Regions from separate parts of the Sphingomonas floccifaciens genome, predicted to be linked through region 3. Evidence: predicted binding sites of a transcription regulator. Region 3 holds the regulator's gene; each other region holds the start of a gene.
What was found. Region 3 encodes LexA, which represses DNA repair genes until DNA is damaged. Its sites were predicted from a motif close to GTTCCNCNCTTGTTCT; they were not measured.
Positions count from the first base shown of each region.

Region 1: ACFSC3_RS09775 (ImuA family protein) is a predicted target of LexA. The motif match lies at 2,929-2,944, and genes of this name have one in related genera.
Region 2: ACFSC3_RS10655 (ribonucleoside-diphosphate reductase subunit alpha) is a predicted target of LexA. The motif match lies at 3,228-3,243, and genes of this name have one in related genera.

Region 1 is NZ_JBHUFC010000003.1:557,748-565,855, reverse strand. Features, by position in the region: gene ACFSC3_RS09785 (error-prone DNA polymerase) at 1-695, opposite strand, end outside; gene ACFSC3_RS09780 (DUF6504 family protein) at 692-2,245, opposite strand; gene ACFSC3_RS09775 (ImuA family protein) at 2,166-2,897, opposite strand; gene ACFSC3_RS09770 (glycoside hydrolase family 32 protein) at 3,157-4,785, opposite strand; gene ACFSC3_RS09765 (TonB-dependent receptor) at 4,950-7,754, opposite strand; gene ACFSC3_RS09760 (glycoside hydrolase family 32 protein) at 7,895-8,108, opposite strand, start outside.
Region 2 is NZ_JBHUFC010000003.1:759,140-767,247, reverse strand. Features, by position in the region: gene ACFSC3_RS10675 (DUF2721 domain-containing protein) at 1-285, shown strand, start outside; gene ACFSC3_RS10670 (DUF4345 domain-containing protein) at 282-716, shown strand; gene ACFSC3_RS10665 (methylated-DNA--[protein]-cysteine S-methyltransferase) at 818-1,348, shown strand; gene ACFSC3_RS10660 (amidase) at 1,270-2,880, opposite strand; gene ACFSC3_RS10655 (ribonucleoside-diphosphate reductase subunit alpha) at 3,312-5,234, shown strand; gene ACFSC3_RS10650 (endonuclease domain-containing protein) at 5,351-5,719, shown strand; gene ACFSC3_RS10645 (DUF2171 domain-containing protein) at 5,797-6,066, opposite strand; gene ACFSC3_RS10640 (hypothetical protein) at 6,123-6,326, shown strand; gene ACFSC3_RS10635 (hypothetical protein) at 6,344-6,496, shown strand; gene ACFSC3_RS10630 (ribonucleotide-diphosphate reductase subunit beta) at 6,516-7,574, shown strand; gene ACFSC3_RS10625 (SDR family oxidoreductase) at 7,849-8,108, opposite strand, start outside.
Region 3 is NZ_JBHUFC010000006.1:351,785-359,892, forward strand. Features, by position in the region: gene trpC (indole-3-glycerol phosphate synthase TrpC) at 1-110, shown strand, start outside; gene moaC (cyclic pyranopterin monophosphate synthase MoaC) at 190-666, shown strand; gene ACFSC3_RS15275 (molybdopterin molybdotransferase MoeA) at 671-1,852, shown strand; gene lexA (transcriptional repressor LexA) at 1,908-2,588, shown strand; gene ACFSC3_RS15285 (ComEC/Rec2 family competence protein) at 3,105-5,264, opposite strand; gene gltX (glutamate--tRNA ligase) at 5,323-6,771, shown strand; gene ACFSC3_RS15295 (citrate synthase) at 6,806-8,080, shown strand.

The sequences.
Region 1 (8,108 bases), on a different contig from region 3:
TCCATCTCCTCCGCCGTCTTGAGATGGCGGTCGGCGAAGCGCTCGCGCCGGTCGCCGAGCTCGTCGATCGTGCACTTCTCGCGGATGCAGGTGACGACGTCCTGCAGGAGCCGGCGGTCGGGCGAATGGTAAAGCACGTCGTTGGTGGCGACGGTCGGAACGCGCGCGACCGCCGCGAGCGCCGCCAGGTCGCGCAGGCGGACCGCGTCGCGCGGGCGGCGGCGCACGGTCAGCGCCATGTAGGAGCGGTCGCCGAAGATGCGCCGCGTCCGGGCGAGCTGCTCCTCCGCCACCGCGTCCGCGCGGTCCGGCACGAGCAGGGCGATCAGCCCCTCGTTCCATTCCTCCACGTCGGCCCAGCCCAGGACGCAGCCGCCCTTTCCGCCGCGCGTCTTGCCCGCGCTCAGCAGGCGGCACATGCGGGCATAGGCCGCGCGGTCTGCCGGGTAGACGCACAGCGCCGTGCCGTCGGTCAGATCGAGGCGCGTCCCGACGATCGCGCGCACGCCAGTCGTCCTCTCGCCGTCCCAGGCGCGGACCATGCCGGCGACCGATCCGCGATCGACGACCCCGAGCGCGGGCAGCCCGAGCAGCGCGGCGGCGGCGAACAGCTCCTCGGGGCTCGACGCGCCGCGCAGGAAGCTGAAGTGCGTCGTGACCTGCATCTCGACATAGGCCGGCCCGCCGCCGCTCATGCGAACGCGCCGTGGATGAACCAGCGCATCGGGCCGGTCGACGGGTTCACCCCGTCCCCGAGGCGGAACAGCCAGTAGCGACCGCCCGTCGCGGTCTCGACCTGGTAGTAGTCGCGCACCGTATAGGGTCGCTCGCCCTCAACGCCTCCGTCGCGCCACCACTCGCCGTAAAGCCGCTCCGGGCCGTCGCCGCGCGTCACCGGGAAGCGCCGGCCGCGCCAGACGAACATGCGCGGGGCGTCGTCGGGCAGCAGCGCGATCACGTCGACCGGCTCGGGCCGCGCGAGCATGCGCGCGGGCCGCGGCAGGTCGTCATCCCAGGCGACGCCGCCCGGCACCGCGAGCGCGACTGGCCGATCGACCGAGCGCTCGGGCATCGCACCCGCGCGCGGCGCCGCGCGGTGGAGGCTGCCGCTGCCGAAGCGGTTGGACAGCGCGTCGACGAGCGACGCGAGGTCGGGACCCCGGCCCATGCCGGTCTCCAGCCCGTCGCGCTGGGAAGCGCCCATCGCCTCGGATAGCGGGACGATGAGCGTCATCGCCTCGATGCCTAGCCCCGGCTCGACCGTCTCGACCTTGGCGCGAAGCAGCTTGGCCATGTGCGAATCGTCGCGCGTCGGCGTCGCCGTGCCGACGCGGACCGCCTGCAAATGCCCATCGACGCGGTGGAAGAGGCAGTCGAGGCGGCGCGCCCCCCTGCCGACGCGGACCAACTGGCCGACGACGTCGGCCGCGAGGTCGCCGATCACCCGGCCGAAGGCCTCCGGCGTGGCGATCGGCTCCATGAACGCGCGTCGCGCTCGGGGAAGGTGCTCCGGGAAGATCGGCTCGATCGGCTCGGGCATGTTGCCAAGCGCCTGGTCGAGACGCCTGTGCAGGGCCCGCCCGAACCGCTTGGCGAGCGGCCCCCGCGGCGCGCCGATCAACTGCTCGATCCGGTCGAACCCGAGCTTGCGCAAGCCCTCCACCGTCGGCTGCTCGAGCCTGAGCGACGACACCGGCAACAATGCGATCGCCTTGCGGTGCTCACCCGGCTCGACCGTCACCGGCCGCCCCGCCGGCACGTGGCGCGCGACCGCATGTGCGCAGCCCGCCGTATCGGCGACCGCGATCTGGACCGTGAGGCCGAATGCGGACGCGCGGCGATGCAGATCCTTCAGCAAAGCGCGCTCGGTCGAGAACAACGACGCGCAGCCGGTGACGTCGATCCACAGGCCGTCGGGCGGATCGGGCGCCACAAGCGGCGAATAGCGCGACCCCGCCCACAGCGCGAGACGGCGCAGGCCGTCCGCGTCCGCCTCGGGTTCGGCATCGACGACCTGAAGCCCCGGCGCGAGCATCCGCGCCTTCGTCACCGTCATGCCCGGCGCCGCCCCGAGCGCGCGCGCGGCCGCGTCGACCGCAGCTATCACGCGGCGGCCGTGGACCGGGATCGCGGTCGCGAGCGGACCGACCGCGGGCGCGCCGGCCTCAGGCCGCGACTTGGCGGCCGTCCTGCGCAACCGGTCGGTCGACCACGTCGGCAGGAAGACCGATGCGACCCTTCTCATCGCACCCCTCCACGATCCAGGCGTGCGGGTTCCCGCCGCGCGCGCGTTCGAGCTCCACCCGCCAGCGCGGACGTCCGAGGCTGGGGATGCCGAGGTCCTGGCTCGGCACGGCCGTGATCCGCCACCGCGTGACCGCCGCCGTCCCCTCGGCCGCCTGATCCATCCTCGACGACCGGCGGAAGACGAACGCCGCGACGCCCGATGCCTCGGCCGCAAGCTGCAGCCGCTTCGACGCGGTGGTCGAGTATCTGCCGATCTCGCCGACGACGCCCGCGAGGCCGGCGTGGTGCAACGACTCCTCCATCGCCAGCAGCACGTTCGCGTCACTCCCGGCCTCGACGTGGATCACCCGGTCGGGGTGGAGTCCAGCCAGGTGGAGCGCCGGCGCGAACAGGTCGCGCCACCTCAGGCACCAGAGCACCGGACCCTCGATGCGGGCGAGGATCCCGGCTAGGAAGATGGTGGCGCTGGCGTCGTCGGCGATGTCGGGACCGCCAGCCACCTCATGCAGCGCGCCCGTGGCGATCCCGCCTCCCGGAAGACGCGAATCGAGCGCATCCACGCCGAATGGGATAGCGCCGTGCCGGGCGCCCGTGCCCTCGATCCGCGCGATGCGCGCACGCAGATCTTCGAGGACGACGGACTGGAGCATGGCACTGATGGACTCGCGAGGGCGGGGATTCGTTCCTTATTTGTTCTTCTCGTCCAAGCCTTGTCAATTAATCTGTGGCGTCGTGCATCATTACCCAACGCGCGGGCTGCCGCGCCGACCCAGAGGCGAGGGTGAGATCGCATGTGGTCGGCGCCGAGGCCGGGACGCGGACGCAGCGCCGGGCGCCGGCGTGCAAAGAGCGATGCGAGGGCCGAGCAATGAATTGATGCCGCTTTGTCCGCCACCGGGAGGCGGATCGTCAGTCGACGCTTGATACCTTCACGTCCGAAACCTTGACGCTGCCGCCAGCCGCATTGAGATTGAGACCGACCGCGGTCATCGGGGCTGTGATCAGTTCGGACATCGTCGCGGCCCCGTCGTTTAGGAAGAGTTCGACGGAGCCTGCATCGACGAACAGGCTTAGCTTGACCGTGCCGGCGGAAAAGTCGCAGGCCACACTCCGGTTTGCGCGCCAGGCGTCGCTGTTGGGAGCGTTTGGACCGCTCGTGTCGCGCTTGATGAACGCGGCATTGTCGCGCAGGGCAAGGCCCGCCTGCGTGAAGTAGCCGTCGCCGCCGCGGACCGAGAGCCAGAGGCCGGTTGGCCACGCCGATCCGACCCGCGTCAGCGTCAGGTCGATGCGGCAGGCGACGGCGCCGGCGCCAGCCGGCCATGAATAATCGGTGCCCTCGCTGATCGTCTGGTCCGAGCCCGATACGGTCCTAGTGAACACCGAGCTTTGAGAAGCGAGCGGTGTGCTCAGCAGCCTTGGAGTTCCGTCGACGATCTTGAGCCGCAACTGGCGGACGATGCTCTGCTGGCCGCGGTAGCCGTAGGTCGTGGTAAGCTGGTTGGCGTAGGCCCAGTTGCTCATCCACCCGATCGCAAAGGCCGACGCGAGCGGATCGGCTGCCTGCGGATCGGCCCAGACGACCGTTGCGTAGAAATCGGCTCCGCCATCCAGCCATCGGCCGGTGGGGGACATTGCGGTGAAGTTGGTTCCGTCGAAGTCGCCGACCCAGTAGTAGGTCCCGCCGGTGAAACCAGTCGCGTTGCCGTCGCCACCGACGAGCAGCACCCACTTGTCCGACGACGTCATCCCGTCCGCATTGTAGAGGTGTAATTTGAAGAGCTGCGAGCATTCCATGATGCCGCCGACGAGGCTGGACAAAAAGCCACTCGCATAGGTCCACCGCTTGAGATCCGGCGAGGTGTAGATGCCGATCTTGCCCTCCTCAGACAGGGTCAGGACCCAGCGGCCCGTTGGTTCGTGCCAGAACACGGAGGGATCGCGGAACGGCCTGTTGCCCGGGAAGTTGGGAAGGACGATTGCGTGGAAGGTGAAGGTGGCTCCGCCGTCCAGCGAATACCACAGCGCGCAGGACTGATTCTGCCCTGCGGCGTTGTCGGCGGGCATGGTGACGATGGCGATGAGGGCGCCTGCACCGAAGCCGGCGGTGTTCGCGGCATCGATGACGGTGCTACCTGTCCAGATGTCGCCTAGGGCATTCGTGTTGCGCGGTATCGAGACGCCGCGGTCCTGCCAGGTGACGAGGTCGCTTGAGGTCCAACGCCGCCACGCGGTGCCGCCGGCCGGATAGGTGGGATTGAACAGGGCCCACATGGTCCAACTGCCGCCCACGCGGATCGGACGCTGCGGATCGTTTATCCAGCCACCTTCCGGAGCGGCGATGTGGTATCGCGGACGTCCGTTGGCGGCCGAGGCGGTGTTGGTTGGAGTTGGAGTTGGGCTTGGCGTGCTCGGCGTCGGAGGGGGCGAAGCGGTAATGGTGCCGCCGGCGGAGGTGGATCCACACGAGCTTATCACGGGAAGGGCCGCGATCATGCCCAGCGCCCGGCGCCGGGTGTAGAAGGGGACGATGTCCATTGGTCGAGTTCCTTCCATTGTGTGACGGCGATGCGGCGGGCTGGCGCCCAGGGTCACGGGCGAGCGTCTGGCTCGCGTCGGAGTTGGGTTGACTGCGCAGGGATGGAAGCGAGGCGGACCGCATGGATGGCTGCTCGCCGCGCCATGCGGTCCGCGTCGTCCGGCTACATCTTGAAGCGGAGACCGAGGCTGTAGTAGCGACCCTCCACCCGCAGATCGCGACCGAAGTATTGGGTTTCGTTGTAGTAGCGGTAGTTGTTGAACGGCTCTCCCAGCAGATTGCTGGCGTTCGCCACGATCGTGATCCCCTTCATCGCTTCGTAGGACAACGAGAAGTCCAGGCGCGCCACCGGCCGCGAGATCTCACCGGCATACAGTTCCTCGTTGGCATTGCGATTGTAGCTGTTGATGAAGTTCGACCGGCGGTTGTAGGACAGCCGCGCCGAGAGGCCATTTCGTTCGTAGAAGGCGGTCAGGTTGTAAGCCCACTTCGACAGTCCGGGAATCCTTACCTGGCGCGCGCCCTCGCCAAGCACGGTCGGCAGTCCATTGGTGCCGTCGAGGTAGGTGACGTTCAATTGAGTGCCAAAGCCCGACAGAAAACCGGGCAGGAAGTCGAAGAACGTCTGAAACGAGGCCTCCGCGCCTTTAATCTTGCCCGCTCCGGCATTCTCGGGCCGGTTGATCTGTATGAGGCCGTAGACCGGATCCTGCACGTCGCGAGTGTAGTTGTTGATGAACCCGAACAGGTCGCGGTAGAACACGGCGACCGTCGCCGACCCGTTCTTGGAGAAATAGTATTCGAAGGTCGCGTCATAGTTGTCGGATGTCAGCGGCTTCAGATCTGGATTGCCGCCGCTCCCGAAGGCCGCGTAGCGGGGTGGCGATCCGTCGGGCCCTGGATTGTTGCGCGTGATGTTCAACGAGGGGTTGAGCTGACCGAACCCAGGTCGCGTGCGTGTCTGATTGAAGGCCAGGCGTAGCTGAAGTTCATTGGAGAAGCGGATTCTGGTCTGGATCGACGGCAGGACGTCGACGTAGTTCTGACGTGTGGTCTGCGCCACAGGCTGACCGTCGATGCGCGAGAAGCCCGAGTAGCGGCCGTCTGTGTTGACCACGCGCACGCCGAACGTTCCGTCGGCGCGCACCTCCCCACCCAGGTCAAAGTCAAACTTCCCTTGGGCATAACCGGCATAGCTTGCCTCGCGGGCGCGGAAGCCCCCGAACGGATCGTATGGGATCTCCTCGGTCGCGAACTTAGTGACCGCCTCACGGATTCCGAAGTCGTTGGGATAGAGCACCGTCAGTTGTTGAACTGTTCGAAGCGTGGCCTGGCGAAGCGCATCGACGTTGTCGCGGATCGACTGCCGCGGAGCGGCTAGCCAATTCTGAAAACGCTGCGGGTCTCCCCGAAAGCCGTCGCTGATGAGTTCGAGCGTGCCCGTCGGCAGGCTGTCCAGACGAAGTCCGGCGAACGCGGTGTATCCGTATCGATTGTTGTTCTGCACCGCCGCGGTGCGGTCGGTGGCTCGGATGCCGAATTGGAGGCGCGGCAACCAGGACCAGTCGGTTTCAAGGTCGAGGTCTAGCCGACCCTGCACCCCGTCGCCTTTCGTGACGAAGTCCCGCTGGAAGTAGCCCCGCCAGAGGGTGTTGGCCGGGTTGGAGATGTCATAGTTGCCGAGGTCGAACACGGCGGAGCCACGCACATCCCAGTCGACGTTGATCGTCGGAGCGGTCGCGAGCTGGGCGTCGACGCTGTCCTCCTTCGCCTTGTACTTCGAGTTCGTGTAGGCGAAGTCGCCGGAGAGGGTCGCCCTTCCGGTCTTCCACTTGAACCCCACGGCGCCCTGATAGGTGTCGGTGCTGTCGTCCTGCGTCGAGCGGAAGAACTCGGGCACGTAGCCCCCGGTCTTTGTGAAGCTCGCAGCCTTGTTCGGCTCGCCGGGCACAAGGACGACGTTGCTGATCGTCGGTAGTTGGCCGGCGGCGCTACGCCGCTCGAAGTTCACGTTGAACGCGTCGCGCAGGACGTCACCGCGATAGGCCTGCCAGAGGCCCTCCGCATACACTTCGAGATCGGCAGTCGGCTTCCACTGAACAGTGCCGTTGATCGCGGGACGATGGCGCACGCCCTTTTCGTAGAAGTTTCCGGCATTCGCCGGGAAACGGAAGTTGCCGACGCCGGGGGTGGTGACCGGGATGTCATCGCCCGGATCACCCTCGTTGAAGCCGCGTGGGCTGATGATGGCCGAATCGGCGTAGCGGTCGGCGTTGCGGTAGGTCGTCCGCACGTAGCTGAAGTTGATGAGCGCGCCGAGTTCGCCGATCGGCGTATCCCACCGCTTGGTAAGCAGGAGGTTGCCTGCCGGATCGAAGGATCGCGACTGGTCGTTGTAGGACGCGCGGATCTCGCCGGCGATCTCGGTATCGCGCACGTCGAACGGGCGGCGGGAGCGCAGGTTGATGAGGCCGGCCAGGCCGGGTTCGATTAGGTTCGACGTTCCGGACTTGTATACCTCCAGGCCGGCGGCGACGCCGGCCGGGAAGTCCTGCAGGTGGAGCACGCGGTCGTCCGCGGTGAAGAACTCGCGGCCGTTGAAGGTCGTGGCGACGTCGGGCAGGCCTCGCACCAACACCACGCCAGCCTCGTCGTTGTAACGCAGCACCTGGACGCCGGGCACTCGCGCTATCGCCTCCGCGGCGTTGTTGTCTGGCAGCTTGCCGATGTCTTCAGAGACGATCGCGTCGACGATCGCGTCGGAACTGCGCTTGATCGTCTGCGCGGAACCCAGCGAGGCGCGATAGCCCGTGACGACGATCTCGCGAGAAGTCGTGGCGTCGTCGTCGGTCGTCTGCGGATCCGCCGCCTCGTCTTGGGCGGGAGCGTCCTGCGCCGTGGCGGGCGCGGATGCACACAGCGCCGCCAAGGACGCCGTTACGAGTAGCAGTGCGTTTCTGGTCTTCATGGTATCCTCCCAATATCGTTGACTGTCGTCGCTTCTTTTGATCGTTACGGACGCACGACACCCTCGCGCCGCCGGTGGCGACGTCGTGGGTCGTCCATGGCTTTCCGGTGCGGCTGGGCCGCGTTAGGTCGAGGCTGGGTTCATCCGCCGGTTCCACTGTTCTGCAACGGCCAGGCCGTGAGGTTTGCGGTTGCGGTTCCGCCGCGGGCGCTCGCACTCCAGGAAAGCGGGCCGCCGCCACGGAAGAAGCGGTCGGTGATGGTCTGCTCGCCGCCGTTCACGAAGACCTCGACGATGGACTCGTCCACCAGGATCCGCAGTCGGACCTTGCCCTTGATCTCGACCGGAGCGACG
Region 2 (8,108 bases), on a different contig from region 3:
CATGACCGCCACGTCTGGGAATTGCGCATTCTCGACCGGAGGATCGGCGTGATCAGCAGCGCGATCAGCCTGTGCGTAGCGAGCGCCGTCACCGTCTGCGTCGTCGTCGCGCTGCTGTTCGTCGCGCGGATCGTCAACCTGCACATCGGCCAGGCGGTCGCGGTGCTGTTCATCGGCACGATGATCCTGCTGACGCTGGGGCTGATCCTGTTCCTGGTCGAGGTGCATATCTCGCTGAAGGCGATCCACGTCCGCGCCGAACTGCTCGAACGCGAACGCCGGTGAGTCCGCTTGTCGAAAAGCGCGCGCTTCAGGTCGCGGTCGCACTGGTGCTGCTGCTACCATTCACGGCCGCCATCGCGGGGGTCGTCGGTGGCCCGAAATTTCTGGGCAAGCCGCCCGTCATCCCGACCGACCTCGACAGCCACTTCCGCTATGTGTCCGGCCTCTTCCTCGCGATGCTGCTCGCCTATGTCAGCTGCATCCCGCGCATCGAGCGCAAGACCGAGCGACTGCGCTTGCTCGGCTTCCTGACGGTCGTCGGCGGGTTGGCGCGACTGTGGTCGCTGGTGAAAGTCGGTGTGCCGTCAACCGGACATCAGGTCGGGCTGGTCATCGAACTCGGCATCGCGCCGGCCATTCTGCTGTGGCAGACCCGCGTCGCGCATCGGTTTGAAGGCAAGGCGCGGGAAGCGGCAGCCGGCGCTCGCCGCTAAAGCCTGCCGTGCTCCCGCGCAGGCGGGAGCCCAGAGTTACGAAATGCAACGCTCGCCGCCCTGGGCTCCCGCCTGCGCGGGAGCACGGTAGGATACCAGCCATGCCGCTCTCCTCGACGACCATACCCTCCCCCGTCGGAGCACTGGCACTGATCGCAAGCGACGCCGGACTGGTCGCCGTGTTGTGGGAAGACGACCGCCCCGGTCGCGTCGTGCTGGAGGATGCCACACAGAACGCAGACCACCCGATCCTCACCGCCGCCGCCCGACAACTCGCCGACTATTTCGCCGGCATCCGCACGCGCTTCGACCTTCCGCTCGACCCACGCGGCACGCCTTTTCAGCGGCAAGTGTGGGCGGCACTCGATACCATCCCCTACGGCGAGACGCGCAGCTATGCCCAGATCGCCGCGCAGATCGGGCGCCCGACCGCGTCGCGCGCAGTGGGCGCCGCCAACGGGCGCAATCCGGTGTCGATCGTCACCCCCTGCCACCGCGTCGTCGGCACGAACGGCACGCTGACCGGGTTCGCCGGCGGGCTGGCGGCGAAGGACTACCTCCTGACGCTCAAACGCCGCGCGGGCGCGACCGCGCCGTCCATACCCGGCCCGGCATCTGCGCTCGGCAGGTAGCGCGGCGCCTGGCGCGCCTTCGCCCGCACCTCATAGGCATAGCCGGCCGCCAGCAGCATCTGCTCGCTCCACTCCGGCCCGATGAAGCTCAGACCGACCGGCAGCGCCCGGACGAGGCCCATCGGCACGGTCAGGTGCGGATAGCCCGAGATCGCCGGCAGCTGACTGGCGCTCGCGCCCGTCGATCGGTCGCCGTGCACCGGATCGCTGAACCACGCCGCACCGTAGCTCGGCGCGACGATCAGCCGGGCATCGGCGTTCTTCAACATCGCATCGATCGCGCCCGCCGCCTGTGCCCGGCTCTTTTCCCGCGCCGCGCGATAGGCGGGATCGGCCAACCCCTTGGTCTTCGCCGCCGCCAGGAACGTCTCCTGCGCAAAATAGGGCATTTCGGCCGCGGCATTCGCATCGTTGAACGCGATCACCTGATCGAGCGTCCGCGTCCTCACCGCCGCCGGCGTTGTGGCAAGATAGGCGTCCAGGTCAGCCTTAAGCTCGGTGTACAGCACCAGCCCCTCGGCATCGCCGAGTCCGGGCGTCGGCGGACGCTGAACGTCGACCAAGGTCGCGCCGGCCGCGGTCAGCACCGCCAGCGCAGCATCGAACCGCGACTTCAGGTCCGCCGTCATGTCGGGCCGGAGCACCGCGACCCGAACGCCCTTTAGCGCACCTTCCGACAGGCCGGCAGCATAGTCGCGCCGCTGCGCATCGGCTCCCTTTGTCGCGGCGTCGGCGGGATCGCTGCCGACCATCGCCGAATAGAGCATCGCGGCGTCGCGCACGCTGCGCGCCATCGGCCCCGGCGTGTCCTGGCTATGGCTGATCGGCACGACCCGCGTCCGGCTGACCGCGCCGACCGTCGGCTTCAGGCCAACCAGCCCGTTGATCGCCGAGGGGCAGACGACCGATCCATCGGTTTCCGTTCCCAGCGCCGCTGCTGCGAAGCTTGCAGCCACCGCGGCACCCGACCCGCTCGACGATCCGCAGGCCGTCCGATCGAGCGCATAGGGGTTGCGCACCAGCCCTCCGACCGCGCTCCACCCGCTCATCGACCGGGTCGACCGGATGTTCGCCCATTCGCTGAGGTTGGTCTTGCCGAGGATCACCGCCCCCGCCGCCCGCAGGCGGGCGACGACCGGTGCGTCGCGGCGGGTGACATTGTCCTTCAGCGCCAGGCTGCCCGCCGTCGTCGCGATGGGGTCGAGCGTCTCGATATTGTCTTTGATCAGAATCGGAACGCCGTCGAGCGGCCCCAGTCGCCGCCCCGCCTTCGCCCGCGCATCCGAAGCCCGCGCCTGCGCCAGGGCGTCGGGATTGACCGCGATGACGCTGCGCAGCGTCGGTCCTTTGCGATCCATCGCCGCGATCCGGGCAAGGTAACCGCGGGTCGCGGCCTCCGACGTCATCCGTCCGCCCGCGATGCGTGCCGACAGGTCAGCCAACGGCAATTCGACGACCGCCGATGCACCTGCCTGAGCTTGCGCCGTGACGGGCGCGACAATCGCCATGATCCCGATCAATGCCATGCGCATATCCGTCTCTCCCCTGGGTTTCGGGCGGACGCTATGCCCTGGCTCCGACAACCACAATCGGTAGCTGTTCATAGCTGATCCACAGCAAAATTTTTTTCGTTTCGCACGACGACTCTTGCCTTTCAAAAAGGCGAGGAAAGTCCACGCGTCGCTGCTTGCCAGTGGGACTCTCCGGCCCAATCGAGCGACGAACCGTTGACCGCATCGCATGTTTACCGACTTGCCTTGCAACGAGATTGGGCACAATCTGTTGTGGTTGTGTCGGGGGACCAACCCCAAGCCTTGGTGATCACACCGTACGACCCCATATCGTACGAACACCGGCTTGCGCCCCTTGCCAAGGAATTGGTCCCGTTTTGTTCCGGGATCGCAAGATGATACAAGCCGGTCTTCGACGAGTCGGACCGGCGATGCAGACGAGGGACGGCACGATGGATTTCAGGGATACTGCGGAGAGCGACGTGACGGACGCGACCACCATCGAAACCCCGACCGAAACGACGGCGCCGGCCACCCCGGCGGACCGGGATTCCCGCCACGTCGCGACCCCCTATCCGGTCGAAGTCGACCACAGCCGCGACGCGCTGCTGACCGAATTCGGCAAGGAAACGTTGCGCGACCGCTATCTGCTGCCGGGCGAAAGCTTCCAGGATCTGTTCGTCCGCGTGGCGTCGGCGTACGCCGACGACGCCGCGCACGCCCAGCGCATCTACGACTATATCTCGCGCCTGTGGTTCATGCCGGCGACGCCTGTGCTGTCGAACGGCGGCACCGGTCGCGGCCTGCCGATCAGCTGCTTCCTGAATTCCGTGCCCGACAGCCTGAACGGCATCGTCGACACCTGGAACGAGAATGTCTGGCTCGCCTCGCGCGGCGGCGGCATCGGCACTTATTGGGGCAACGTCCGCGGCATCGGCGAACCGGTCGGCCTGAACGGCAAGACAAGCGGCATCATCCCGTTCGTCCGCGTGATGGATTCGCTGACGCTGGCGATCAGCCAGGGCTCGCTGCGCCGCGGCTCGGCCGCCTGCTACCTCGACATCTCGCATCCGGAGATCGAGGAGTTCCTGGAAATCCGCAAGCCCAGCGGTGACTTCAACCGCAAGGCGCTGAACCTCCACCACGGCGTCCTTATCCCCGACGCCTTCATGGAAGCGGTGCGCGACGGCGCCGAATGGGAGCTGAAGTCGCCAAAGGACGGCTCGGTGCGCGGCAAGGTCGACGCGCGCAGCCTGTTCCAGAAACTGGTCGAAACCCGCCTCGCCACCGGCGAGCCGTACATCGTGTTCTCCGACACCGTGAACAACACGATGCCGAAGCATCACCGCGACCTCGGCCTCAAGGTTTCGACCTCGAACCTCTGCTCGGAAATCACGCTGCCGACCGGCAAGGATCATCTGGGCAACGAACGCACCGCGGTCTGCTGCCTGTCGTCGCTGAACCTGGAAACCTGGGATCAGTGGAAGGATGAGAAGGGCTTCATCGAGGACGTGATGCGTTTCCTCGACAACGTCCTCCAGGACTATATCGACCGCGCCGAGCCGGGCATGGAAAAGGCCGCCTATTCCGCCGCGCGCGAACGGTCGGTGGGTCTGGGCGTCATGGGCTTCCACAGCTTCCTCCAGGCGCGTGGCCTGCCGATGGAAGGCGCGATGGCCAAGTCGTGGAACCTGCGCATCTTCAAGCATGTCCGTAGCGCCGTCGACCAGGCATCGATGCAGCTCGCGGTCGAACGCGGCGCCTGCCCCGACGCCGCTGACATGGGCGTGATGGAGCGGTTCAGCTGCAAGATGGCGATCGCCCCGACCGCTTCGATCAGCATCATCTGCGGCGGCACGAGCGCCTGCATCGAGCCGATCCCGGCGAACATCTACACCCACAAGACGCTCAGCGGCTCGACGTCGGTGAAGAATGCTCACCTCGAAAAGCTGCTCAAGGAAAAGTCCAAGAACAGCGACGCGATCTGGAATTCCATTTTGGAGCGTGGCGGGTCAGTCCAGCACCTCGACTTCCTGTCGGACGACGAGAAGGCGACGTTCAAGACCAGCTTCGAGATCGACCAGCGCTGGCTGCTCGAACTCGCCGGCGACCGCACGCCCTACATCGACCAGGCGCAGTCGCTGAACCTGTTCATCCCCGCCGACGTCGAGAAGTGGGATCTGCTGATGCTCCACTTCCGCGCGTGGGAACTGGGTATCAAGTCGCTCTATTACCTTCGCTCTAAGTCGATCCAGCGGGCTGGGTTCGCTGGGTCCGAGGGCCAGGGCGGCGTGGAAGCCGACAACACGCTCGACAAGCCGCAGTTCAATCTTGGCGAGTCGACCGACTATGACGAGTGCTTGGCGTGTCAATAGAGCGATGATGACCCGTCACCCTCACCCTTCCCACCGCCTACGGCGGCGGGCCCCTTCCCTCTCCCGACGGGAGAGGGAGGGAGCGGCGCATCGCGCCGCGGAAGGGTGAGGGTGACGTGCGGCTCTATGACGGTCGCCCGAGTGGAACCGTGGGCCGCGCACGGCAACTTCGCCGCGATGCCCCGGAGCCCGAGCGTCGATTACTTCGTGTGCTGAAGGCGGCGTTCCCGACCCTCAAATGGCGGCATCAGGCACCGATCGGGCCGTTCTACGCCGACATCCTGTGTTTTTCGGAGCGACTGGTGATCGAAGTTGATGGCGATACCCATGCGAATGCTGAGGCGCGTGACGAGGGACGTTCGGCCTTCATCGCCAGCGAAGGCTTCCGCGTGATCCGCTATGCGAACGCTGACGTGATGCAGAACTCGGACGGCGTAATCGCCAACGTTGGAGTTGCGCTCAAAGCAAAGGGCAGCGCCGTATGACCGGCACTGCCCTCACCCTTCCCACCGCTGACGCGGCGGGCCCCTTCCCTCTCCCGACGGGAGAGGGAAAGTCAGCCTCAGCCGGCGTTCTCTTCTTCCTCGAACGTCACCGCCACATCGGCGTTGGCGCTCAGGCGCACCTGATCACCCTCGACGTCGGCGATCAGGCCGAGCGGGATGAAGTGGTGGTGCCCTTCATGGCTCCCCTCGGCGCCCTCGACCTGCGCGCCGGAGTCCTTCTTGGTCAGCTTGATGCGCTCGCCTTCGACGCCGTCGACCGTGCCGACATGGACGCCGTCGGCGCCGATGACTTCCATATGTTCGCGAATGCTGGATGCGTCGGCCATGTGTCGTCTCCTGTGAATGATACGGCGGCTGAACGCGCCCGCGGGCGGTTGGCTGCATGATGCCCCTGCAATCGATCATCATGTACGCCGTCGCCGTGCTGTTCTGCCTGATCGGCGCCGGGTTGCTGCTCGCGCTCGCCCGCCCGCGCACGCCGGGCCAGGTCTACGCCTTTCGCATGGTCGGCATCATGGCGCTGTCCGGCGGCGTCGTTCTGGCGATGAGCGCGACCGCCATGTGGCAGTGGAGCGTCGAGGGATGAGCTTAGCGATTCCCTTAATGTTCGTCGGCGTCGCCGCGGCGATGTTCGGTGCCGGTGTGTCGGCGCGTCGCTCGCCCGAGCCCGGCCAGGACTCCCGTCTCTTCTTCGTATCCGGCAGCCTGTTTCTAATCGCCGCTTTCGCCTTTCTTCTTCCCCATCTGTTCGACTGATAGTCTCGGAGTAATTCCCATGTCCCTCACCTCCGCCCGCAAGACCTACAAGCCCTTCGAATACCCCTGGGCCTATGAATTCTGGAAGCGCCAGCAGCAGATCCACTGGATGCCCGAAGAAGTGCCGCTGGGCGAGGATTGCCGCGACTGGGCGCAAAAGCTGACCGATCACGAGCGCAACCTGCTCACGCAGATCTTCCGCTTCTTCACGCAAGCCGACGTCGAGGTGCAGGATTGCTACCACGAGAAATACGGTCGCGTGTTCAAACCGACCGAGATCAAGATGATGCTCGCCGCCTTCTCGAACATGGAGACGGTGCACATAGCGGCGTACAGCCACCTGCTCGACACCATCGGCATGCCCGAAAGCGAGTACGGCATGTTCCTCGAATATGCCGAGATGAAGGACAAGCACGACTATCTGCAGAACTTCGGCGTCGATACAGACGAGGATATCGCGAAGACTCTGGCGATGTTCGGCGGCTTCACCGAGGGGCTTCAGCTGTTCGCGTCCTTCGCGATGCTGATGAACTTCCCGCGCTTCAACAAGATGAAGGGCATGGGCCAGATCGTCAGCTGGTCGGTGCGCGACGAGAGCCTGCACTGCGAAGGCATCATCAAGCTGTTCCACACCTTCGTGAAGGAACGCGACTGCCTGACCGCGAGCGTCAAGAAGGACATTCGCGACATGTGCCACACCACGGTCGACCTGGAGGATGCCTTCATCGACCTGGCGTTCGAACAGGGGCCGGTGAACGGCATGGCGCCGGAAGAGATCAAGCGGTACATCCGCTACATCGCCGACTGGCGCCTGGGCCAGCTGGGCCTGAAGCCGATGTACATGATCAAGGAGCACCCGCTGCCCTGGCTCGCCCCGCTGCTGAACGGCGTGGAGCATGCGAACTTCTTCGAACAGCGGGCGACCGAATATTCGAAGGGCGCGACCAAGGGCCAGTGGAACGACGTCTGGTCGAGCTTCGACAAGCGGCAGAAGGCGAAGGCCGTGCCGGCGGCGAACGAGGACGCCGGCGATGATGCGGGCGACATGTTCAGCCGGGCTGGCGTCGCGGCGGAGTAAACGCCGACGCGGCGCCGGCGGAGGCTGGCGCCAGCCCAGCCGGCCGTCGGCGCCCGAAAGCGCCGACCGACGGTATGGGCTTTGCCCATGCCCGCCCCTTGGCTCCCCCCGCGGCCGGTTGCTTTATTTTGACCCACACGAAGGCACGAAGGCACAAAGAGGGGCCGACTTCCTGGGACCGCGCGCAGCGCAATCTCAAATATTCGAAGAGAACTTCGCTCTCGGAAGACGTCCGACCTTCTTCGTGCCTTCGTGTCTTCGTGTGAGTCGAAAATCACCCAAACCGCCGCCGCATCAACTTGCGCAACCGCCCCGGCATCCACCGCGCCGCGAACCGCAGCCGATGGGCGGTCTTCCCCACATATTCGAACAGCGCATCGCCGTGCACGGCGCGCCACGCCGCCTCCGCCACGTCTTCAACCGGCGATAGCTCCAGACCCGCGCCCGTCACCGTCTCACGGATCGACCGGTTGGAACCGGCGGTCGGATGCGCGAGCAACGGCGTGTCGATGAACGCCGGGACCAGCCCACGCA
Region 3 (8,108 bases):
TCGGCGAGTCCCTTATGCGCCAGGCGGATGTCGAAGCCGCGACGCGCGCACTGCTTTCCCCTCTCCCCGCGGGAGAGGGAGGAGCCCGCGCCGAAGGCGTGGGAGGGTGAGGGTAGCGATGACGCCTACCCCCGCCCTCACCCTTCCGCCGGCTGCGCCGGCTCCCTCCCTCTCCCACGGGGAGAGGGAATGAACGACCTCACCCACCTCGACTCTACCGGCGCCGCGCACATGGTCGACGTCGGCGCGAAGCCCGCGACCCAGCGCCGCGCCGTCGCACGCGGTCGCATCATCATGTCGGCGAAGGCGATCGCGGCCATCCGCGACGGCAGCAACAAGAAGGGCGACGTCCTCGCCACCGCGCGCATCGCCGGCATCATGGCTGCGAAGCGCACGTCGGACCTGATCCCGCTCTGCCACCCGCTCCCGCTGACGAAGGCGTCGATCGACCTCGACCTCGACGACACCGGCATCACCGTCACCGCGACCTGCGCCACCGCCGGCCAGACCGGGGTCGAGATGGAGGCGCTGACCGCCGCCACCGTCGCACTGCTCACGCTCTACGACATGGCGAAGGCGATCGATAAGGGGATGGTCATCGACCACGTCCGGCTGCTGGAAAAGACCGGCGGCAAGTCGGGCGACTGGTTCGCGGCGGACGCCTGACGCCATGCCCCTGCTTCCCGTCGCCGAGGCCCAGGCCCGCGTCCTCGCGCTCGGCACGCCGCTCGCGATCGAGCATGTCGCACTGGCCGAAGCGGCGCATCGCTATGCCGCCGCCGACATCCGTGCGCGCCGCACGCAACCGGCGAGCGATCTGTCGGCGATGGATGGCTATGCGATCCGCCATGCCGATCTCGGCCGCCCGCTACGCCTGATCGGCGAAAGCGCGGCCGGTCGCCCCTTTACCGGCGCGGTCGGCGCAGGCGAGAGCGTACGCATCTTCACCGGCGCGACGATGCCGGCGGGGGCCGACTGCGTGCTGGTGCAGGAGGAAGCCCGCGCGGAGGGCGACATCATTCACCTTTCCGGCGAAGGACCCGCCCACCCCGGCCGGAACGTCCGCCGCCGCGGTCTGGATTTCGCCGACGGTGACGTTCTGATCCCCGCGGGTGCCGCGATCACGCCCGCCAGGCTCGCCGTCGCGGCGATCGGGGGGCACGCGACCCTGCCCGTCCACGCCCGTGTCCGGGTCGCGATCGCCGCGACGGGGGATGAGCTGGTGCCTGCCGGCCAGTCTCTCGATGCCGGGCAACTGCCGGAATCAAACGGCGTCATGCTTGCCGCGATGCTCGCCCCGCTGGGCGTCGACATCCTCGATCTCGGCATCCTGCCCGACCGCGCCGACGCACTTGAGGCGGCGTTCCGTGCCGTCGATGCCGATGTGCTGGTGACGACGGGCGGCGCGTCGGTCGGCGATCACGACCTCGTCCGTCCTGCGCTCGAAGCCGCTGGCGCAACGATCGATTTCTGGCGGATAGCGCTACGTCCCGGCAAGCCGATGATGGCCGGGCGGCTGGGACGGGCGGTCGTCATGGGCCTGCCGGGCAATCCGGTCTCGGCCTTCGTCACCGCCGAACTGTTCGTGAAGCCGCTCGTTCGACACCTCGCCGGCGCGGCCGATCCCTCCCCGCCAACGCTCACCGCAAAACTGGGAGAGGATTTGCCGGCGAACGGCGAGCGCACCGACTATCTGCGCGCCGAACTTCGCGATGGCGCCGCATTCGCCTCGACCATCCAGGACAGCTCGATGCTCCGGACGCTGGCGCGGTCGACCTGCCTGATCGTCCGGCCGCCGCACGCCACCGCCGCCCGATTCGGCGACTCGGCGGAAATCCTGATGATCGCTTGACAGGCCCGGGAACAAACCGCATACGTTCGTCGTCTGTTCCGGGACGGAGGCCCTCATGCTCACCAAGAAGCAGCACGAACTCATCTGCTTCATCAACGATTCCCTGAACGAGAGCGGCGTGTCGCCCTCGTTCGAGGAGATGAAGGAGGCGCTCGACCTCAAGTCGAAGTCGGGCGTGCATCGCCTGATCTCGGCTCTGGAGGAACGCGGCTTCCTGCGCCGCCTGCCGAACCGTGCCCGCGCACTCGAAGTGCTGAAGATGCCGGAGCGGGCCGATGCGAAGGCTGCCAAGCCCGCGCCGCAGCCCTCAACTTCGTCAACATTCGCGGGCAAGACGCCACCCGCGCCGGCGAACGACGTGATCGAAATCCCGCTCCACGGCCGCATCGCCGCGGGCGTTCCGATCGAGGCGATGGAAGGGGCGACGATGCTGCCCGTCCCCGCCGCGCTGCTCGGGTCGGGCGAGCACTACGCGCTGGAAGTGTCGGGCGACTCGATGGTCGAGAAGGGCATTCTCGACGGCGACTATGCGCTGATCCGCCGCACCGAGACCGCGCGCGACGGCGACATCGTCGTCGCGCTGATCGACGAGAACGAGGCGACGCTGAAGACCTTCTACCGCGAAGGCAGCATGGTCCGACTCGACCCGGCCAACCGCTCCTATGATCCGCAGCGCTACAGCGCGCGACAGGTTCGCGTGCAGGGCAAGCTGGCCGGGTTACTGCGTCGCTATTGAGAATAGGCCCTGACCCGTCTCGAAATGGGACGGATCGGGAGCTTCGGTGTGTCGGGCGAGATGGTCGCGCGAAAGCTGGCAACGGCTATCGGCGGCCTTGATTGCAGGAGGCGAGCACTTTGGAGCGTCGCCGTAACCGGGACAGGACCGGCCCTAACCGCTGCCGGGCTGGTGGGAGGCGTGGCCAAAGACTCCACTTGGCCGGCGGCCGCTTGGAGTTTTGAATGGTTTGAGGCCAATCAACTAAGGTGAAGCACAACCGGGCTCCGGCGGAGGCCGAAGCGTCGGCGGGCGGCGGCGCTTGGGCTGCCGCGGTGCCGGTCTTCGCCGAAAGGCAGGATGGGTCGATCTGGCTGGAAAACATTCCAATGACTCAATCCTTCTCCGTTCGTGCTGAGCGAAGTCGAAGCACCTGAGTCTCCTGCCCCCTATGACCTTGCCCAAGACATGCGGCGTCCTCGCTCAGGGCGAGCGGATCGGGTGGAGGTCCGACGGGCCTACCCGACCGATTGGAGATCAGCGCACCGTTTTTCCGTGCGGGCCGGGCCTAGGCTGGTCGTTTTCACGCCCCCTCGGCGGCATTACGGCGGGCGGACGAACCCAGGGATGCGATCCATGATCATCGGCCACCCGACGCACCAGCAGTGGCGCAAAGCTCACCGCGACGCCGCCTGACGTGCGCAAAGTCACACCGTCCAGTTTGAGCCATCTCGGCCGGCACGTCCGCGGCAGGCGTCGTTCGCTGACTACGACATCGGCCCGCCTGCAGGCCGCCGTGAGGTCTGCGATATCCAGGTGATAACTACTGCGCGTCGCCAGCACCCGCCACGTTCGCCCACCTCGCGTGATCCGTGCCAGGCAGAGATCGGCATTGCACCGCGCCTGCCGCATGTCGTCGATCGCCGGAAGTTCGCCATCCGCGCCGCCGCCTTCTGCCAGAAGATCGCGGACATAATCTCCGGCCCGTTCTCGCAAGACCGCCAACTGCGCGTCATCCATCCGAACCGCCAGATGCCGCCCGTCGCCGGTCACGATCAGATCGGGCGCGGGGGTTGCCAAAGCCCACCCCGCCCCCGCCAAAACGGGCGCCACGCCGACCCAGCGCACCGGCGTCCGCCACAACAACACCCAGATCCCGCCGCCGACCATCAAACCAAAGGCACCGCGGGGCATCATCGGCAACGCCGCGACCGCGCCGGGCGCGTCCGCTGTGGTGCGGGCGATCCAGAGCAGCAGCGCCAAAGCCTTGCCACACAGCCACCAGAAAGGCGCGCCGAAACCGACCGCGTCGAGGCTCAACGCCAGCGCCTCGAGTGGCATGATGACGAACGTCGTCAGCGGGATCGCAACGATATTGGCGAGCGCGCCGTACAGTCCCGCCTTGTGGAAGTGGAACAGAGCGATCGGCATCAACACCGCCTCGACCGCCAGCCCCGTCAGCAGCAATGATGCAAGGCTGCGGAGTGCGCGTCGTCCCCAATCTTCGTCCCGCGACGCGAAGAAGGCCCGCACGCGCTGATGCTCGTGCAGTGCGACGATCGCGGTGACGGCGGCGAAGGATAGCTGGAAACTGGCACCGACCAGCGCCTCGGGCCACAGCAGCAGCACCAAGAGCGCGCCGACCGCAACGAGGCGCAGGGTGATCGCCTCCCGCCCCAGCATTACAGCGGCCAGCACCAGTAGCGCGGCGATGCACGAGCGCAGCGTCGGTACCTCCGCGCCGGTCAGCCAGGTATAGCCGATCGCCGCCACCGCACCGGCCCCGGCTGCGACCAGCGGCAGGCGGAGGTTCAGCGCAAGCCACGGGCTGAGCGCCAGCAACCGCAGCACGACCACCATCGTGGCCGCGACGACCGCCGTAATGTGCAACCCACTGACCGACAGCAGATGCGCCAAGCCTGATCGTCTCATCGCCTCGGCATCGGTTTCCGGGATCGCGCCCTGGTCCCCCGTCGCAAGCGACGCCGCTACCGCCCCCTCGGAACCGGGCAATCTCGAACGGACGTGCTGCGACAGCCGCTGACGAAGGTCGCTCCCCGCCGCTTCGCCCGGCGTGACGATCGTCACCGGCGCAAAGCCGCGGCCGGTCGCACCGATCCGCGCGAACCACGCGACACGTGCGAAGTCATGCGCTCCCGGTACGGCCGCCCCGGCCGGCGGCATCAACCGCGCGCGCAACGCGATCCGGGCGCCACGCGTCAGTCCCGCCGGCATATCGCCATCGGCCAGATTGACCCGCACCCGCGGGGGCAGACCCGATGCCGCCTCGGTAGCAAGCGTCAGTCGCGTCAAATCCCGCGCCGGCAATGGCTCGATCCGCTCGACCACACCGCTGAAGGCCACAACCGCCGGCCGCGCCAGGACCGGAGCAGCGACCCGCTCGGCCCGCCACCAGACCAGAGCGCATCCGAGCGCCGCCGTCAGACCGCCGACCAGCAGCACGCGCCCCGCGCGTGTCCCGCCCGCCAGGACCAGCCCCGCCGCCGCGACGCCGCCGCTCGCGAGCATCCATCCGATCCAGTCCGCCCGGTCCGGCAGCACGAACCACGCCGCGATCCCGGCGCCGAGCGCGACCGGCAACCACAGGACCAGCGCATCCCGCTCCGCCTCCAGCCAGCGCTCAAGCACGCCCGCCCGCCAGTCGGGCAAGCGGATTTGAAGCCCGGTGAGGGCCATGCTAGGGCGCGGCGCGGCTGGACTGGCCATTAGTCCTCGATCCTGGGAGCAGCGGCGCGTGAGCGCAACCACCGAAACCGGCGCGGCCAATCGCGCCCCCACCCCCGCCACGAACCCTGCGGTCGTGACCCGCTTCGCGCCGTCACCGACCGGCTATCTGCATATCGGCAACGCCCGCACCGGCATGTTCGCCTGGCTCTACGCGCGGCATTACGGCGGCAAGGCGCTGTTGCGGATCGAGGACACGGACAAGGCGCGCTCGACCAGCGAAGCGATCGACGTCATCTTCGACGGACTGAACTGGCTCGGCCTCGATTGGGACGAGGAACCCGTTTTCCAGTCGACACGCGCCGGCCGTCATGCCGAAGTTGTCGAGGAATTGATTGCCCGCGGCGGCGCCTATCGCTGCTACATGACGCAGGACGAACTCGCCGCCGCGCGTGCCGCGGCGGAGGCCGAGCGCCGCCCCTTCCGCCTGAACTCGCCGTGGCGCGACGCCGATCCCGCTACCGCGCCGGAGGGGCAGCCCTTTGTCGTCCGCGTGAAGGCCGAGCGCGAGGGCGAGACGGTCATCGAAGACCTGGTGCAGGGTCGCGTCACCGTCGCCAACGCCGAACTCGACGACATGGTCCTGCTTCGGTCGGACGGCACGCCGACCTATATGCTCGCGGTCGTCGTCGACGATCACGACATGGGGGTCACCCATGTCATCCGCGGCGACGATCATCTCAACAACGCCTTCCGCCAGCTCAGCATCATCCGCGCGATGGGCTGGGCGGAGCCGGTCTATGCCCATATCCCGCTGATCCACGGTGGCGATGGCGGCAAATTGTCGAAGCGGCACGGCGCACTGGGCGTCGACCAGTATCGCGATCAACTCGGCATCCTGCCCGAGGCGCTGTTCAACTATCTCCTGCGTCTGGGCTGGGGCCACGGCGACGACGAGATCATCAGCCGCGAACAGGCGATCGAATGGTTCGATCTCGATGGCGTCGGAAAATCACCAGCACGGTTCGATACGAAGAAGCTGGAGAACCTGAACGGCCATTACATCCGCTCGGCCGACGATAGCCGGCTAGCCGATCTGGTCGCGCCCCATCTCGGTTTCGAACCGACGGTAGAGCGGCGTGACCTGCTGCGACGCAGCATGGCGTCGCTGAAGCCGCGCGCCGCCAACATCCTCGAACTTGCCGATGGCGCGGCGTTTCTCTTTCGCACCCGCCCACTGGAAATGGATGCTGCTGCGGCAGCTTTGCTGGAGGGGGACGCTCCCGCGTTGCTAGCCCGATTGCACGCCGCGCTTGACGCGGTCGATGACTGGGATACGGAAGCGCTCGAAACGGCGGTCCGCGAGGTCGCCGAGGCCGCGGGCGTCAAGCTCGGTGCCGTCGCGCAGCCGCTGCGCGCCGCACTCGTCGGTCGCAAGACCTCGCCCGGAATTTTCGACGTGCTCGAACTCCTCGGGCGTGACGAGAGTTTGGGACGGATTGCCGACCAAATGGCCTGATGCGGGCCGCATAAGAACAATGAGGAGCTGAGCAGTGACCGACACCACCCTGAAGATCGGCGACGGCGACTATCCGGTGCTGTCGGGCACCGTCGGTCCGGACGTGATCGACATCCGCAAGCTCTATGCGAAGTCGGGGATGTTCACCTACGACCCCGGTTTCACCAGCACGGCATCGTGCGAATCGGCGCTGACCTATATCGACGGCGATGAGGGCGTGCTGCTTCACCGCGGCTATCCGATCGGCGAACTGGCTGAGCATTCGTCGTTCATGGAGGTCAGCTATCTGCTGCTGAACGGCGAGCTGCCGAGCCAGGACGAGCTGTCGAAGTTCGAATATACGATCAGCCGCCACACGATGCTGCATGAGCAGCTGTCGACCTTCTACCGTGGCTTCCGTCGCGATGCGCACCCGATGGCGGTGATGTGCGGCGTGGTCGGTGCGCTCAGCGCCTTCTATCACGACTCGACCGACATCTCCGATCCGCACCAGCGGATGATCGCGTCGCACCGCCTGATCGCCAAGATGCCGACGATCGCGGCAATGGCGTACAAGTACAGCGTCGGCCAGCCGTTCCTCTATCCGAAGAACGACCTGAGCTACGCCGGCAACTTCCTGCGCATGACCTTCGGCGTTCCGGCCGAGGAATATGAGGTCAATCCGGCGGTCGAGCGGGCAATGGACCGCATCTTCATCCTCCATGCCGACCACGAGCAGAACGCCTCGACCTCGACCGTGCGTCTCGCCGGGTCGTCGGGCGCCAATCCGTTCGCCTGCATCGCGGCGGGCATCGCCTGCCTGTGGGGTCCGGCACATGGCGGCGCGAACGAAGCCGCGCTCAACATGCTGCGCGAGATCGGCACGCCGGACAAGATTCCGGAATATATCGCGCGCGCCAAGGACAAGAGCGATCCGTTCCGCCTGATGGGCTTTGGCCACCGCGTGTACAAGAACTACGACCCGCGCGCGACGGTGATGCAGAAGACGGTGCGCGAAGTCTTCGAAGCGCTGAACGTGTCGGACCCGCTGTTCGAAACCGCGCTGCGTCTGGAAGAGATCGCGCTGAACGACGAATATTTCATCGAGAAGAAGCTGTTCCCGAACGTCGACTTCTATTCGGGCGTGATCCTGTCGGCGATCGGCTTCCCGACGACGATGTTCACCGTGCTCTTTGCCCTCGCCCGCACCGTCGGCTGGGTTGCGCAGTGGAACGAGATGATCTCGGACCCCGAGCAGAAGATTGGCCGTCCGCGCCAGCTTTATACCGGTCCGACCGAGCGGTCCTACGTTCCGATCGGTCAGCGCTAAGTGCGATGGCTGACAGCATCGGGTCGAG